DNA from 2 places in the Clostridium sp. Marseille-QA1073 genome. Region 1 is predicted to be linked to the other one. Evidence: riboswitches for the same ligand, from Rfam matches in the RefSeq annotation. Region 1 holds a riboswitch; the other holds the start of a gene.

Region 1 (8,453 bases):
AAAATCCAATGTTTTTCTTTTTTGCCTCTTGAAATTTACTATATATAATTGCTCTAATTATTGTATTATCTATGTATATTATTTTTTCTATATCCATCATAGAATTACTCAGTTTTCCTATATAAGCTTTTATCTTATCTTTAACTTCTTTCTCATCACTAACTTGTGCTAATCCATTAATAATATTTAGATGATTCCTAAAGTCATGCTGCCGTTGCCTTATCTCTTCGGTTAGACTTTTTAATATATTATTATATTGTTCTTGTGCCTTAGCATTATTCTTTTGTTTTTCAATTTTTGTAACATAAGAATACATTAATATATTAAATATGAATATTGATGATATAAGAAAAATTATTTTAACCATATTTTTTAAAATTATATTTTCATTAAAATTCCATATTATTTTTAAAATTAATATATAACTTAATAAGTTGATTACAAAAAAACCTACTGCTTTTTTATCTATATTTTCTATGTAGTAGATTTTATTTTTAAAAACAACGTTACACATTATATATGTAAACACAAAAATGCTTAACTGAATTATTAAATTATAGTAATAGGTATTATTATAAGTCCCAATTAAAAATTTAAAAATGCCTACACCTATTAATTGAAGTATTATATTTAAAGATAAAACTATTAAGAATTCTATACATGTTTTAATAATATTCTTCTTATGAACATGAAATTAAAAGCAGTATAACTAATTGACTTAAAATCACTTCAACATATATATTAAAGTTAATTAGTGACATAACTAATGCTCCTATAGCTATTATGAGAGTGTTTTTAAGCAAATAATTTCTTAGTCCTAGTTTTCTCCATAATATTAACATACAAATTCCTTCAATAAAGCTAATTATAAACTCCTTAAGTATCTCCATTTACTTATCCCCTTTTAATTAGCAGAGCTTATTAACCCCTAAGCCTTTCAACTACCAATTCCTTAAATTTATATCCCATATACGCTTTATCTTTATAATTATGAAAAGTTACACTATAAGATTATGATGAGGTTTAACAAATATAAGCTACAATATAAAATTTATGATATTATATATCTATTAGCTAAAAACCTCCTTTAAAGTTAAACCCTTTATTCTATACTTTTTTCTTGTTCAATATATAATGCATATCCTAAAATTTACCTCTAAAATATTATTTAACAAATTTATCTTTAATGTATTATCTTGCTTTAAATCAATTGTAGATTTACAATTTTAATATTATATGAAAAACCCACCTCATCAATTAAAAGATAACTCCATAGAAATAAATTCTTTTAAGAGATATCCAAGTTACGATTTTTTATTTATTATATATTATACAAACATATCAAATTTAAATTTCTATTAAAGAAAAATTACTAACCTTTTTAAAACTAAGATTCAGTTGTATATATTCGAATTTCCAAAACTACATTACTTTAATGATATCTTTCAAAATTTCATCCTGAACTATAACAATATTATTATGTAAAATCATTTAAATATTTCTATACCTTAATTCTATTATAGAAAAGGTATTTTTTCAATTTTTTTCAAGTACTGTTTTAATTTGTTTGAAATAAACATCTTGCTACTAAAACGTTTTTATTTTCTAAAAGCCCTAGTTTTACTAGCTATTTGTTATTTATAAAATAATACAAATAATGTATTATTTCGTCTAATTAATTTGATATAAATTTTTAAAAAACTATATTTATTACATTTAATTCAAAAATATAACATTATATATAAATTATTCAATATAATAAATATTTATTATATTTTATACATAACAAGATACAGATTAACTCTACTTTATAATCTATACTTTTATTTATCTATAGGAAAGAAAATAACTAGCATACTAACTAGTTATTTTGTAATATCTCAAATTATAATCTTAATACTTTTCTACTGTTTTCTAATTTAAGAGCTTCTTCTATTAAATCATTTATAACTTCTCCACCTATTATCATTCCCGCAACTGGTGGTACAAAAGATATGCTTCCTGGTATTTGTCGCTTTGCAGTACATTTTTTAGAACCACCAGTACATACACAACCTGTTTTGCAAGTTATAACATCTTCTGTTTTAGGTTTTCTTGGTATCTCTTCAGAATATAGTACTTTAGTTTTTCTAATTCCTCTTTTTCTAAGCTCATGTCTCATCACTTTAGCTAATGGACATATCTTTGTATCGTATATATCTGCTATTTTAAATTGAGTAGGATCTAACTTATTACCTGTTCCCATAGAACTTATTATTGGTATATTCTTTTCATCGCAATAAACTATTAAAGCTATTTTAGATGATACTGTATCTATAGCATCTACTACATAATCTACATCATCTGTAATTATCTCTTGAATATTATCCTTAGTTACAAAGGTTTGATGAGTTATAACATTACATTTAGGATTTATCTCAAGAATTCTATTTTTCATAGTTTCCACTTTACTTTTCCCTATAGTTTTATAGGTTGCATGTATTTGTCTATTTATATTAGTTAAACATATTTCATCATCATCTATTAATACAAGTGTTCCTACACCACTTCTTGCTAATGCTTCTGTAGTAAAGCTTCCAACTCCACCTATTCCAAATACTACAACTTTACTTTCTTTTAACTTATCTAATGGAGCTTTTCCAATTAAAAGCTCTGTTCTTGATAGTGAATGTTGAGCCACAAAATCACTCCTTTATTTTTTTCTTATAAACATATTAAATAATAATTCTTTTCAATTGAATTATCAAGAGAAATGTTCTTAATAAAATATATTCTTATATTCGTCTTTTATATAGGTATTATTAATCTTATTATGAATAAAATCAGTTATTATAAACTATTATTCTATTTACTATGTTGGTAACAATTTTATATATGACTTAAAATCTTAATCAATATACAAATTTATCTATATATTACTAAAAAACTCAAACATTCATTATAAAATGTTTGAGTTTTTTTTATATAATTATAACCATCTATTAAATTTTTTAATATACATAGTTTTTACTATTTGAGTGAGTATACAATAGGATAAAAGAATTCCAATAAGCCATGGAAAATATGATAATGGTAGCGCTTGAAGTCCTATTGATGCTCCAAAAGAAGTAAATGGTATAAATATACCTACTACAACTATAACACCTGTTAATAATAAAACTGGAGCTGTTGCTCTACTTTGAATAAATGGTATTTTCTTAGTCCTAATCATATGAACTACTAAAGTTTGTGATAATAGTCCTTCTATAAACCAACCAGATTGGAATAATGCTTGCATTGCTGGAGTATTTGCCTTAAATACAAACCACATTACCAGATAGGTAATTATATCAAATATAGAACTTATTGGTCCTATAAAAATCATAAACCTACTAATATCATCTGCATTCCATTTCCTTGGCTTTCTCAAATATTCTTGGTCCATAGTATCCCATGGAATTGATATTTGAGAAATATCATAAAGTAAGTTTTGTACTAAAAGATGAATAGGAAGCATTGGTAAGAATGGTAAAAACGCACTAGCAATTAATACACTAAATACATTCCCAAAGTTTGAGCTTGCAGTCATTTTAATATACTTTATTATATTTCCGAAAACTCTTCTTCCTTCTATTACCCCTTCTTCAAGTACCATTAGATTTTTTTCAAGTAAAATTATATCTGCTGATTCCTTTGCTATATCTACCGCAGTATCTACTGATATACCTACATCAGCCTGACGAAGAGCTGCAGCATCATTGATACCATCGCCCATAAATCCTACGGTATGCCCTTTATTCTGCAATACTTTAATAATTCTTGATTTTTGAAGCGGTGAAAGCTTGGCAAACACATTAGTGTTATCCACTAATTTTGACAATTCTTCATCACTAATTTTTTCTATATCAGAGCCAAGAAGTATATTATTTACTGTTAATCCAACTTCTTTACATATTTTTTTCGTTACTGCATCATTATCTCCAGTTAATACTTTTACATTTACTCCATTTTCTTTTAATGCTTTTATTGCTTCTGCTGCTGACTCCTTTGGTGGATCTAAAAATCCTATATATCCCATAAGAACCATATTGCTTTCATCTTTTATACTGAATGTATTTTCATCAGGAATGTCATTTTTTTGTGCAACTGCAATGACCCTCATTCCTTCATTATTTAATTTAGTCACCATATTAAGAACTTTATTCTTTATTTTTTCTGTAAGTTCCACTACTTCTCCGTTATATTCTGCAAAAGTACATATTGAAAGCATTTCTTCAATAGCACCCTTTGTTACAAGTTGCCTTTTTCCATCCTCACTTTTTAATACTACTGACATTCTTCTTCTTGAAAAGTCAAATGGAATCTCATCAACTTTCATGTAATTTTTCTCAAGTTCATTAAACCCTTGGTCTTTTCCATGTTCTAATATTGCAACATCCATTAAATTACGAAGTCCAGTCTGATAAAAACTATTTAAATAGGCATGTCTCAATACTCTTATATCTTCTTCTCCATTAATATTTAAATGTCTTTCTACAACTATCTTGTCAAGAGTAAGAGTGCCTGTTTTATCAGTACATAATACATCCATAGCTCCAAAGTTTTGTATAGCATCTAGTTTTTTTACTACAGTTTTATGCTTAGCCATTGAAACAGCACCCTTAGCAAGATTGGAAGTTACAATCATAGGAAGCATTTCAGGTGTAAGTCCTACTGCAACAGATATTGCAAAAAGAAGTGCTTCTAACCATCTACCTGTAGTTATTCCGTTTATAAAAAATACTATAGGTACCATTATAAGCATAAATTTTATAAGTAATACGCTTACACTATTTACACCTTTTTCAAAACTTGTTTTAACTCTTGGTCCTGAAAGTGAAGATGCCATAGAACCAAAGTACGTATCATCTCCTGTTGCAATTACTACAGCAGTCGTACTTCCACTAATAATATTTGTCCCTAATAAGCAAATATTATCAAGTTCAGTTACTCCCAAATTCTTATCTTTTTCTTTTAAATTTGGATATTTTTCAACAGGTTCTGATTCCCCAGTAAGTGATGACTGGCTAACAAACAAGTCTTTACTTGATATTATTCTTATATCAGCAGGTATCATATCACCTGCAGCGAGATACACTATATCTCCTGGAACAATTTCCACCATATCTATTTCTTTTTTTCCCATATCTTGTCTATGAACTAATGTAGTAGTTTTTACTAATGCCTTTAATTTTTCTGCTGCTTTACTAGATTTAAATTCTTCAGAAAATTTTAATAACCCACTAATGATTACCATTATACTAATGATTATTACTGTTACATAGCTTTTATCTCCTGGTGCAGCAAGAATAACATCAGTTATTAAGGATACAACCGCAAGTACTAATAATACTATGATAAAAGGATTTATAAAAGCTTTAATTAACTCTATAAACCATGGTGTTGGTCTTTCATGTGCTATTTGATTTAGTCCATATTTTTCAACTTTATCTTCTATATCTTTATTAGATAGTCCATTAATATCTGTATTAAGTTCTTTATAAATTTCTTCTAAATTCATTTTACTAAAACTAATAAGTCTGTTTACAGAATTTTCTACTCTCTTTTCTATACTCACATTTCTTTTTTTAATCATAATTCACACCTCCAAATTCTAAAAAAGACAATAAGAAACCAAAGGTTAATAAAAATATTTTTTAAACCTTTTTAAAATAGTATTTAATTTGAGGCTAATAAATATACGAATTATATTCAATAAAGAAATAGTGAAGATAATAAATTTGATTAACAAAAATGTATATATTTTAAGAAGCTATCTATATGATAGGTTTTATCAAACTCCTGTGAGAAGAAGTAGAGCTTGACATTAAATGTCCATTATTCTTTAAATATATCTCCTTACCTCCACTGTCCGTACTACTACTGCCAGCCTCCATTCTTTTCACCTCCTGAAAATTCAAAATAAATTAAAAAAACCTCGTCAAAACTTAAACATGACGAAGGCATTATAAACAACACTTTCTCGTCCAAGTTTTGGCTCTGCAAGGCAATGAAATTGCATTAGATTAAGCCTTCTTTGTTCGGCAAAACCTGCTAACCAGTTAAGAATGTTTCCACTCTTTCACGGCAGCAACCCGTATCCTTGTAGTAACCTCACCTACCGAGGTATATTTAATTTTCACTATTATTGTATTCTTATCAATTATATATGTCAACGTTTTTTTTATTAAATTACGTTAAGATTATGTTAAGTCACTAACTCATCTAATAAGTTATCTATAACAATTAACCATTAACTTCATTTTTAGTTATTATTAATAATTGAAATTTAAGTATTTCAATAAAATATAAGTTTAGATATATCTTATAAAAAACTCAAACATTCGCATAAAATGTTTGAGTCTTTTATAAAATATATTTATTTTAGCTCGTGAACGAATATTCCACTTCTTAGTTTTGGTTCAAACCAAGTTGATTTTGGCGGCATAACTTCTCCTGCATCAGCTATGTTCATAAGTTCAACTATACTTGTAGGATACATTGAGAATGCTACTTTCATACCATTATCAACTCTTTTTTCAAGCTCCTTAAGTCCTCTTATTCCACCAATAAAGTCTATTCTATCACTAGTTCTTGGATCTTCTATACCAAGCAACGGTCTTAATAGATTATTTTGTAATATTGAAACATCTAAACTTGCTACTGGATCTTTTGCATCAAAAGTCTCCTTCTTAGCAGTTAACTTATACCACTTTTTATCTAAGTACATCCCAAAAGTACCTTTTTCTTCTGGTTTACATTGATTACAGCAGTTATAAGCTTCTATATCAAACTTTTCAGATACTTTACTTAGGAACTCCTCTGTAGAAAAACCATTTAAATCTTTTACAACTCTATTATAATCCATAACATATAAATCTTCTGCTGGGAAAATTACAGATAAAAAGAAATTGAATTCTTCTTCTCCAGTATATTGCGGATTTTGCTCTCTTCTTAACTGTCCAACTTTAACAGCTGACGCTGCTCTATGGTGACCGTCAGCAATATATAAATATTTAACTTCTTTAAATAAATTTTCTAATTTATCTACAGTATTTTTATCATTTATAACCCATACAATATGAGTTATTCCATCTTCTGAAACGAAATTATATTCTGGCTCTTTTTTAGTCCACTCTATAACAACTTTATCAATTTCAGATACATTCTTATAAGTTAAAAATATAGGGCCTGTATTTGCATTACAATAATCAACATGATTGATTCTATCTTGCTCTTTCTCTGCTCTTGTATGTTCATGTTTTTTAATTATATCTTTCATATAATCATCTATAGAAGTGCATCCTACTATACCTGTTTGAACTCTTCCATCCATTATTTGTTTATATATATACATACAAGATTCACTATCTCTTATATATACTTTCTCATCTATCATGTTATAAAGATTTTCTCTAGCTTTTTCATAAACAATCTTATCATATTGATTTATACTTGGATCTAGATCTATTTGGGCCTTATCAACATGTAAGAAAGAGTACGGGTTTCCTTTTACCATCTCTCTTGCTTCTTCAGTGTTCATAACATCATAAGGTAGTGCAGCAACTTTATCTACCAACTCTTTTTGTGGTCTTATCCCTTTAAACGGTCTTACTACAGCCATTTTTCTCCCTCCTCTGTATTTTAGAATATTATTTAAAGAATTCAGTAATAATACTTACTATTTCTTCTCCAATTCTTGTTTGAGCTTCAACAGTTGAAGCACCTATATGTGGTGTAACAGATACCTTAGGGTGATTTACAAGCTCAGTATTTTTAGTTGGTTCTTCAGCAAATACATCTATTCCCGCTGCTTTTATTTTTCCACTATTTAAAGCTTCTATTAACGCTGCTTCATCAACAACTCCACCTCTAGCACAGTTAATTAAATATGCTCCATCTTTCATCATATCAAATTGAGCCTTACTTATAGTAGCACCTTTATCTTTTGCAAATGGAATGTGTAAAGATAAATAATCTACTTGTGGTAATAATTCTTCTAAAGTAGCATATTCAAATTCATTACATCCTTCGACTTTACCACTTCTATTTGTGTATATGACTCTCATTCCTAATGCTTTTGCTCTCTTAGCTAATTCTTTAGCAATTCTTCCAAAACCTATCAAACCAAGAGTTTTTCCGCTTATCTCAGTTCCTTCATATTTTTTCTTATCCCATTTCCCTTCTCTCATAGAAACATTAGATATATTTACAAATCTTGTAATAGCAACCATATGGGCAAGTGCTAATTCTGCCACTGATGCACTACTTGCATTTGGAGTATTGGCAACTTTTATTCCCTTTCCTTCAGCATAAGCTACATCTATATTATCAACACCAACTCCACCACGAATTATAAGTTTCAATCTTCCAGCTTCAGCAGCCTTATTTATGATAGGTTGTCTAACTTTTGTCGCACTTCTTACTACTACAAC
Region 2 (8,453 bases), on a different contig from region 1:
ATAGACTTAATTATATAATATATAATAGATAACTAAGGGTAAATATACATTTTTATTTAAAAACATGAATTTAAGTTCTAAAATATGATTTTAAAATAATAAAACAAAAAAACGTCCTATATAGTTTAGAACTAATTGTTTTCAAATGTGAAATGAAATAACTAGTCAAATATGAAAAGAATATTTATGTCATAATGACTAGTTATCTTTAGGAGATGAATAGTTTGTTCTTAAAGTTATAGTTATTATGAAAGATGAAATTTTAACTATTTTCTAGGATCATCGTACTCATAATTTAATCCTTCAACTAAATCTTGAATAGAAGTATTAGCATTATTAACTTGACCTTTAGTTGGAAGACCATTATTAGAAATTTCATCCTTTAAGTCCTTATCTTCATTAAGATTAGTTAAACTAGGATCTACATAATCATCAATTTTCATTTTAACATAAGGTGTACCTTTAGGATTACTTACATCAAATTTTTCTCTTTCTTTATTCATTATATATCACTCCTTTATTTTAAAATTTTGATTTCTTATTTTAGTATGAGATGTATTGAGGAAATTATGTATGGATATTTATATAAAGATATGTTATAAAGTCAAATTGATATTATTATGTAATATTTTAGAAGGGTGATGTGAATGGCATTTGAAATATATAAAAAAGGATTTATATTTTGTATTTTATATGTAGGTTTTATGTTTATATTAGGAGGAGTTTTCGATGGGTTAAATCTAGACGGAGTAGATTTGCCCAATGATTTATTAGCAAATGTTATGCATATTAATGGAACTTGTATAATGGCTTTTTTAACAGTTTTTACTGGATGCGGCATGTATTTAAGTGAAAAGGATTTCAAATGGTATTATACATTAGTAATATCTATAGCTTTAGGATTAGGGATATCTAAAATTATTAATAAATTTATAATAAAGCCACTTAAGAAAATAGAAGAAAGCTTTGATATGAAAACAGAAAGATTAATTGGTGAAAAGGCAGTGGTTACTACAACGATATATGAAAATGGTTTTGGGCGAATATCTTACGTATATAATGGAGTTAAAATGACTTCGCCAGCTAAAGAAATAAATTTAAAGCAATTAGATGTAAATACTCTAGTATGTATAAAAAAAATTGAAAATCAGGTATTTTATGTGGAAAAATTGTAAAATTATTAATATAAAGGAGCAATAATCATGAATTCACCTTTTTTTATTCCTCTTATAATTTTAGGAGTATTATTATTACTAATCTTATTATTATTTTCACTATGGAAGAGAGTGCCTCAAGATAAGGCATTGGTAGTAACTGGTCTTAAGAAGAGAGTAATTAGCGGAGCAGGAGGATTTGTTTTTCCTCTACTAGAAAGAACTGATATTATATCTTTAGAGAATATGAAAATTGATGTACGAACTGACGGAGCTTTAACAGAGCAGGGTGTTGGAATAATAGCAGATGGAGTAGCTATTGTTAAAGTTAAATCTACAACAGAATCTATTTTATCTGCAATAGAACAATTTAATACTGGCAATGAAGCTAATACTATAATAAATATTAAGGATACTGCGAAGGATGTACTGGAAGGTAAGTTAAGAGAAATTATTTCAAAACTGACAGTTGAAGAAATATATAAAGATAGAGAAAAATTTGTTTCTCGAGTTCAAGAAGTTGCAGCGGTAGATTTGGCAGAGTTAGGATTAGAAATTAAAGCTTTTACTATTAAGGACTTATCTGATAATGATAACTATTTAGTTAATTTAGGTCGTCCAAGAGTTGCTCAAGTTAAAAGAGATGCTGATATAGCTCAGGCAGAGGCACAAAAAGAAACTCATATAAAAACTTCTCAAGCTTATAGAGAAGGAGAGGCGGCTAAAATACTTGCAGAAACTCAAATTGCTGAATCTAACAAAGAAAAAGAATTGAAAGTTCAAGCTTATAGAAAAGAACAAGAAAGTGCAAAGGCTGCATCAGACCTTGCATATCAAATTGAAAGTAACAAAGTTCAAAAAGAAGTTACAGAAACACAAATGCAAGTTGAAATATTAAGAAAACAAAAAGAAAGAGAACTTGCTGATGAAAATATGAAGATAGAGCTTGTTAAGAAGGAAAGAGAAATAGAAATTGCAACTCAAGAATCTTTAAGAAAGGAAAGAGAGCTTGAAGCAACGATTAAAAAACAAGCAGATGCTAATAAATACAAACAAGAAAAAGAGGCAGAGGCAGTTAAATTTAAAGAAATTGCTGATGCTGAGGCTAGAGCAAGAGCCATAGAACTTGAAGGTAAAGCTAAAGCAGAAGCATTAAAACTTCAAGGTATGGCAGAAGTAGATATTATACGAGAAAAAGGACGTGCAGAGGCGGAGGCAATGATGAAAAAAGCAGAAGCTTTTAAAATGTATAATGATGCTGCAGTTACTCAAATGATAATAGATAAGTTACCAGATATAGCAAAAGCAGTTGCAGATCCATTATCAAAAACTGAGAAAATTGTTATTATAGATAGTGGAGAGGGAAATGGAAAAGGGGCTTCAAAGGTTACTAAGTATGTAACTGACATAATGAGTTCCCTTCCGGAAACTGTTAATGCATTAACTGGAGTGAATATAAATGATTTATTTAAAAGTAAAGCTGAGGAAATGCAAAATAAAGATGAAAAAGTAGACCATAAAGAAATAGAAAAATAAAATAAAGTGGTGAGTTAGTCACCACTTTATTTTATAGACAAACTACTTTAAAAATTAATGTATAGCTGAATATAGCTACAACCTTAAGTATTTCAATTTACAATGCAAAATTCATAATTATGGATATTTCTCAATATTAACTTACACCCCTGCGGTCTATAACATAATTACAAATTTAAATAAAATTAAAGTAGTTATAAGATTTAAATCTGTAACTATTTCTGTTTAGAGCTCTGGGGTGCAGTAGGATATAGCACTACATCTGCATTATTAAACGATATTATAATTAATTTGTTTATCTCCAAAGTTCTAGTGTAAATTAATTGATTTGAGTTCCAACCTATACTGTACCTCAGAGGAACCCTAAATGGCTTCACTACTGTTCCCCTGAGGTGGAGTAACCAGCAATTACATTGCTAGTAAAAAATTCATTAAAAAAATTATTTTGCCTAAAAATAATTTCAACCTTAATTGTGCATTGTGAATTTTGAATTGTGCATTGATTAATCAACAATCTTATTAATATTTCATCAAAATCTTATTAAATTAGCTACTGATAGGGTTACATTTAAAGTTATTTATTGTATAATATAGTAGAAGATATTTTATATGATTTAATTAAGTTAAACAATTTAAATAATTAACGTTAGGTGAGGCTCCTATATAGATATACGCTACTGCCCCGAAACATCGAGAGATGCCAATGGGTTAACAGGTACTACCGAACCAAGGTTTTACTTAATGTAGCTGGCATAATGTCCAAAGCTATATAGTGCTAAAGCTCAAACATAGTTTTATAGCTAGAGATCTCACTTTATTTAAGTGAGCTTTTTATTGTGTATAAATATATTTTCTATAAGAAAAATTTTAATTTAAATTTATTTTAGGTGGTGAGTTTGAATGGAAAGTGGCCCTCGAACTAGAGAGTCAAAATTAAAATTAAATAGGTTTCAGAGAAATATCTATGATTTAATAACTTTCTGTTCAAAAAGATAATAGATATTTCTCTGGTAAGAGGAGGAATATCTATGAAAAAGCTAAATGAATTCTTTTTAAGTAATATTTTAAATGCCTATATTTATGATGAATTAGATGATAATATAGGTAGATTAATAGATATATATGTAACTACAGAATCAGGATATCCAAGAGCTATAGGCTACAAGATTAAAAAAGGCAAAGAATTGTTAAACTTTGAATTTAGAAATATAGATATTTATAAAGAAAAATCAGCTTATGTGGTAAAGGTTATAGGAGCAAAAGATATTATCCCTAGAAGGTACTCCTATCTCCTATCTAAAAATCTTTTAGATAAACAAATTGTTGATATTAATGGCAAAAAAGTTATTAAAGTTAATGATTTAAAGATGATAAAGACAGCAGGAGAAATAAGAGTTTTAGAAGTGGAATCTGGATTACTATCTTTATCTAGAAGATTTGGAATGGAAAGCCTAGTCAAAGGATTTTGTAGATTTATAAATAAGGAAGTAAAAGATGATTCTATAACTTGGGAAAGTGTTCAATCTATAGAAATGATTGATGATAGATTAAGACTTAGTGAACCATATAAGAAACTTACAGAACTTCATCCTGTAGAACTTGCAGAAATTATTGAGGGATTATCTTCAGAGGATAGAAGAAAAATATTTGAAAGCTTAAGAAATGATTTTGCAGCAGATACGCTAGAAGAATTAGAAACGGAAATCCAAATAGATATTTTAAAAAATCTTAGTAGTGGAAAGGCAAAAGAAATATTAGATGTTATGCCTAATGATGAAATTGCTGATATTTTAGAAGATATGGATGATGAAACTAAAGAAAATTTATTAATAAATATTGATAATGAAGATGAGCTAGAGATAAGGGATCTTATGGAATATGAAGATGAAATGGTAGGTAGCATAATGAACACTGACTTCATTTCTATAAATATTGATATAACTGCTAGTGAAACCATTGATATTTTAAGAGCGCTAAAGCCAGATGATGAGGTTGCACATTACATTTATATAGTAGATCAGAATGAAAGACTTCAAGGTTTTATATCTTTAAGAGATTTAATTTTAGCAGATCCTAATTCAAAATTAAAATCTATAATGAATACAAAAGTTCTACTAGTAAAAGACAGTGATGATATAGAAAAAGCTGTTCAACTTTCAGTAAAATATGAACTTTATTCATTACCGGTAATAGATGAAGAAGAGAAATTATGTGGGGTGGCAGTGATGAGTAACATTATTGAAGAATTACTAACACCTAGCTGGAAGAGAAAACTTAAAAAATCAAGTTAATATATAGCTTTATAATATAAATCTATATGTTATAAAAAGCAAATTATTTATGAAAAATCGTGACTAGGAGTCACGATTTTTTACTTCAGAGAAGAACATAAAAAATTAGAATTATAATAATAACCATGGAGAACAGATATAAAAATAATTTAAGACTATTATGCCGTAATTTATTACATAATAGTTTTAAAAAGATAATTTACTGTTCTCTGAAATATATTTTTAGTAGCAATAATAAATGGCTTTTACAATAAATGTATATTGTGTTTTTTACATTCATCTATCATATCTAAAGGCCAAATTGAGGATTGTACTTCACCAATATGTATCTTGTTTAAAAAATACATACACATTCTAGATTGACCTATACCTCCACCAATGGTATAAGGAAGTTCATCCTTAAGTATTGAACTATGGAATTGAAAGTCTCTTTTAAAATCTGAGTTTGTAACTCTAAGTTGATGGTCTAAAGCAGCACTGTCTACTCTTATACCCATAGAAGAAAGTTCTAAACCTTCTTCAAGCATTGGATTCCAAAAGATAATGTCTCCATTTAATTCCCAGTCATCATAGTCTGCTGCACGATTATCATGTTTTTTTCCTGAAGCTAACTCTTTTCCGATTCCAATGATAAAAATTGCACCATATTCTTTAGAGGCAAGATTTTCTCTTTCCTTAGATGATAAATTAGGGTATTCATCTTCTAATTCTTGAGAAGTAATAAAGGTTATTTTAGATGGAAGCTTTTTACCTAAATGAGGATATTTTTCAAAAAGGTAGTTTTCTGTATCTTGAAATACAGAATAAATACTTGTTACAGTATTTTTAAGATAGTCTAAATTCCTTGAAGATTTATCTATAATTTTTTCCCAATCCCATTGATCTACATAGATAGAATGAATATTGTCTAGATGCTCGTCTCTTCTAATGGCGTTCATATTAGTATAAAGACCTTCTTCAACTTGAAAATCATATTCGTGAAGAGCAAGTCGTTTCCACTTTGCAAGCGACTGGACAATTTCTAATTCTTCACCAGTATGAAGTATGTCAAAAGACACAGGTCTTTCAACTCCATTTAATGTATCATTAAGTCCTGATGATTTTCTCACAAATAGTGGTGCTGAAACTCTAGAAAGATTAAGAGTTTTAGCTAAATTTTTTTCATAGAATACTTTTATTTCCTTGATTGCCTTTTGAGTTTCCTTAATAGTCATTGATGGAATGTAAGGAGTTTTGCTTAAGCTAATCATAGAAACACCTCCTTTAATTGTATTATCATAATTTAAAATGCTACAGATGTAAAGCTTATTAACAAAAAATATATAATATTCATTGTTTGTTTTAAATTTATCAAAGTAAATATATATTACTTACAAATTTAATCTATGCATTTATTAGAATTATGTTATCCAATTATTTGAATTTTTACCTTATATAATTGAAAATCGACAATGGCGAATTACTAATACTTCTTTTTTATAAGAGAAGTTTTCATTTGATTTTTTTTCACGTAGTACAGTCGCTTTTATTAGAAAATCTATCAAAGAAATTAGTTTGATTAAAACTATATTTGGCCATAAAAATACACCTCCAAAAGTTAAATTTTTAGATCTAACTTTTGAGGTGTACTTCAATTACCACTACTTTTTCTATTTAACTTTTTCTTGAACATATTTAATTATTAAATCTACTGTAGCTAAAATAGAATCCATATGGGTTCTTTCATATCCATGGGAAGCAAATATTCCAGCTCCAATTAATGCAGTTTTAATATCATATCCTGCTCTTAATGCTGCAGAAGCATCAGAACCATAGTTAGGGTATACATCAATTCTATAGTCTATATTATGAGCTTTGCAAAGCTCTGTTAATCTTACTCTTAATTCTACGTCATAAGGACCAGATGAATCTTTAGCAGCTATACAGCAGGCATATTCTGTAGAATTTTGTTCAAGTCCAGGACAACCCATATCAACAGCAATAAATTCTTTTGTATTTTCAGGTATTGCAGAAGAAGCTCCATGGCCTATTTCTTCATAATTACTTATAAATATGTTTATTGTATGAGGAAGCTCTATTTTATTTTCTACAATATATTTTAATGTGTATAATAATATTCCTACACTAGCTTTATCATCTAAGTGTCTTGATTTTATAAATCCACTTTCAGTAAATCTAGTTCTTGTATCAAAGCATATAAAATCTCCAATTTCAATTCCTAAATTTTTAACATCTTCTTTAGAGCATACCTTCTCATCTAAAATTACTTCCATATTTTCAGCTGTTCTTTTTAAGTCTTTAGCTTCTGAACCACTAATGTGAACAGATGGTTTTATAGTTTGAATTGTACCTTCAAAAGTTTTACCATAAACAGTTTCAATAGTGCAATTTTCACCTTCAATTGATGACATCATATATCCACCTAGTGGAGTTAAAGATAATTTTCCATTGCTTTTTATGCCGCTAACCATAGCTCCTAAAGTATCTACATGAGCAGATAAGGTTTTTTGATATTCATTGTTTTTACCCTTTATTGTAGCAATAATTGCACCCTTATTTGTAGTTTTATATTCTATATTTAGTTTGTCTAGTTCACTTTTTATATAACTCATTATTTTTGCAGAATATCCAGATGGACTTGGTATTAATAATATATTTTTTAGATAATTTTTAATGTCTTCTATATTGTACATAATAACACCCCTTAATTGTAATATATGTATTTAATGCCATTTATTAATAGTATCATTGTTTTTAATATTATCATAAGGAAGTAAAAAAATCTATGTTTTGTTATAGATAGAAAACTATTTTTCTATTTTCTTTATGCTTAATCTATAAATACATTCATATAATTAATTGTGGAGGTGTATTATGTGAAAAATAAAATACTATCAACAACATTAATTATAATTCTTTTTATATTTTGCGGAATTTTATCTTTTAGTTTTTTCACGATAAGAAAATATGATAAATTAATATATCCTAATGTACATGTTGAAAATATTCCTGTATATGATCTAAAGATAGAAGAAAGTAAGGTAGTTTTACATAAAGATTTAGAAGAAAAAATATATAATAAAACATTAGAAATATTAGTAGAAGATGAAATATATAGGACAGATTATATGGAGTTAGGGGTTAAATTCAATGTTGACAAGGCACTAAGTGAAGCTTTTGCCTATGGTAGAGATTTTAATATATTTAAGAAGATGTTCATTATTACTAAACCAAACTATATAAATATTAAAGTTGAATTGACTTTTAATGAACAAGCTATAGATGGTATTATAGCTAAAATTGAGAGTCAAATAAATGTAAAAGCTGTTGATAGTAAAATTAAACTGATTAATAATGGAGAATTTCAAATATCAGATGAAATAAAAGGTAAAAAATTAGATAGAGATTTATTAAAAAAAGATATAATTAAAAATATAAATACTAATCTAGATATAGAGAATATAATTATTCA

The links. A riboswitch is a leader RNA that binds a small molecule or an ion and turns the genes downstream of it on or off. The one in region 1 is predicted to bind magnesium.
Region 2: linked by a shared signal. The riboswitch ahead of ACY1IQ_RS09600 (magnesium transporter MgtE N-terminal domain-containing protein) and the one ahead of mgtA (magnesium-translocating P-type ATPase) in region 1 are both predicted to bind magnesium.

The regions. Positions count from the first base shown of each region.
Region 1 is NZ_JBSVQM010000035.1:14,956-23,408, forward strand. It holds gene ACY1IQ_RS19695 (sensor histidine kinase) at 1-514, opposite strand, end outside; gene ACY1IQ_RS19700 (hypothetical protein) at 681-890, opposite strand; gene ACY1IQ_RS19705 (tRNA threonylcarbamoyladenosine dehydratase) at 1,886-2,680, opposite strand; gene mgtA (magnesium-translocating P-type ATPase) at 2,969-5,614, opposite strand; M-box (ykoK) riboswitch at 5,991-6,151, opposite strand; gene ACY1IQ_RS19715 (DUF1015 domain-containing protein) at 6,398-7,642, opposite strand; gene ACY1IQ_RS19720 (D-2-hydroxyacid dehydrogenase) at 7,671-8,453, opposite strand, start outside.
Region 2 is NZ_JBSVQM010000008.1:144,689-153,141, forward strand. It holds gene ACY1IQ_RS09585 (hypothetical protein) at 267-503, opposite strand; gene ACY1IQ_RS09590 (NfeD family protein) at 648-1,175, shown strand; gene ACY1IQ_RS09595 (flotillin family protein) at 1,203-2,690, shown strand; M-box (ykoK) riboswitch at 3,326-3,492, shown strand; gene ACY1IQ_RS09600 (magnesium transporter MgtE N-terminal domain-containing protein) at 3,719-4,981, shown strand; gene asnA (aspartate--ammonia ligase) at 5,227-6,231, opposite strand; gene ACY1IQ_RS09610 (M42 family metallopeptidase) at 6,631-7,674, opposite strand; gene ACY1IQ_RS09615 (VanW family protein) at 7,858-8,453, shown strand, end outside.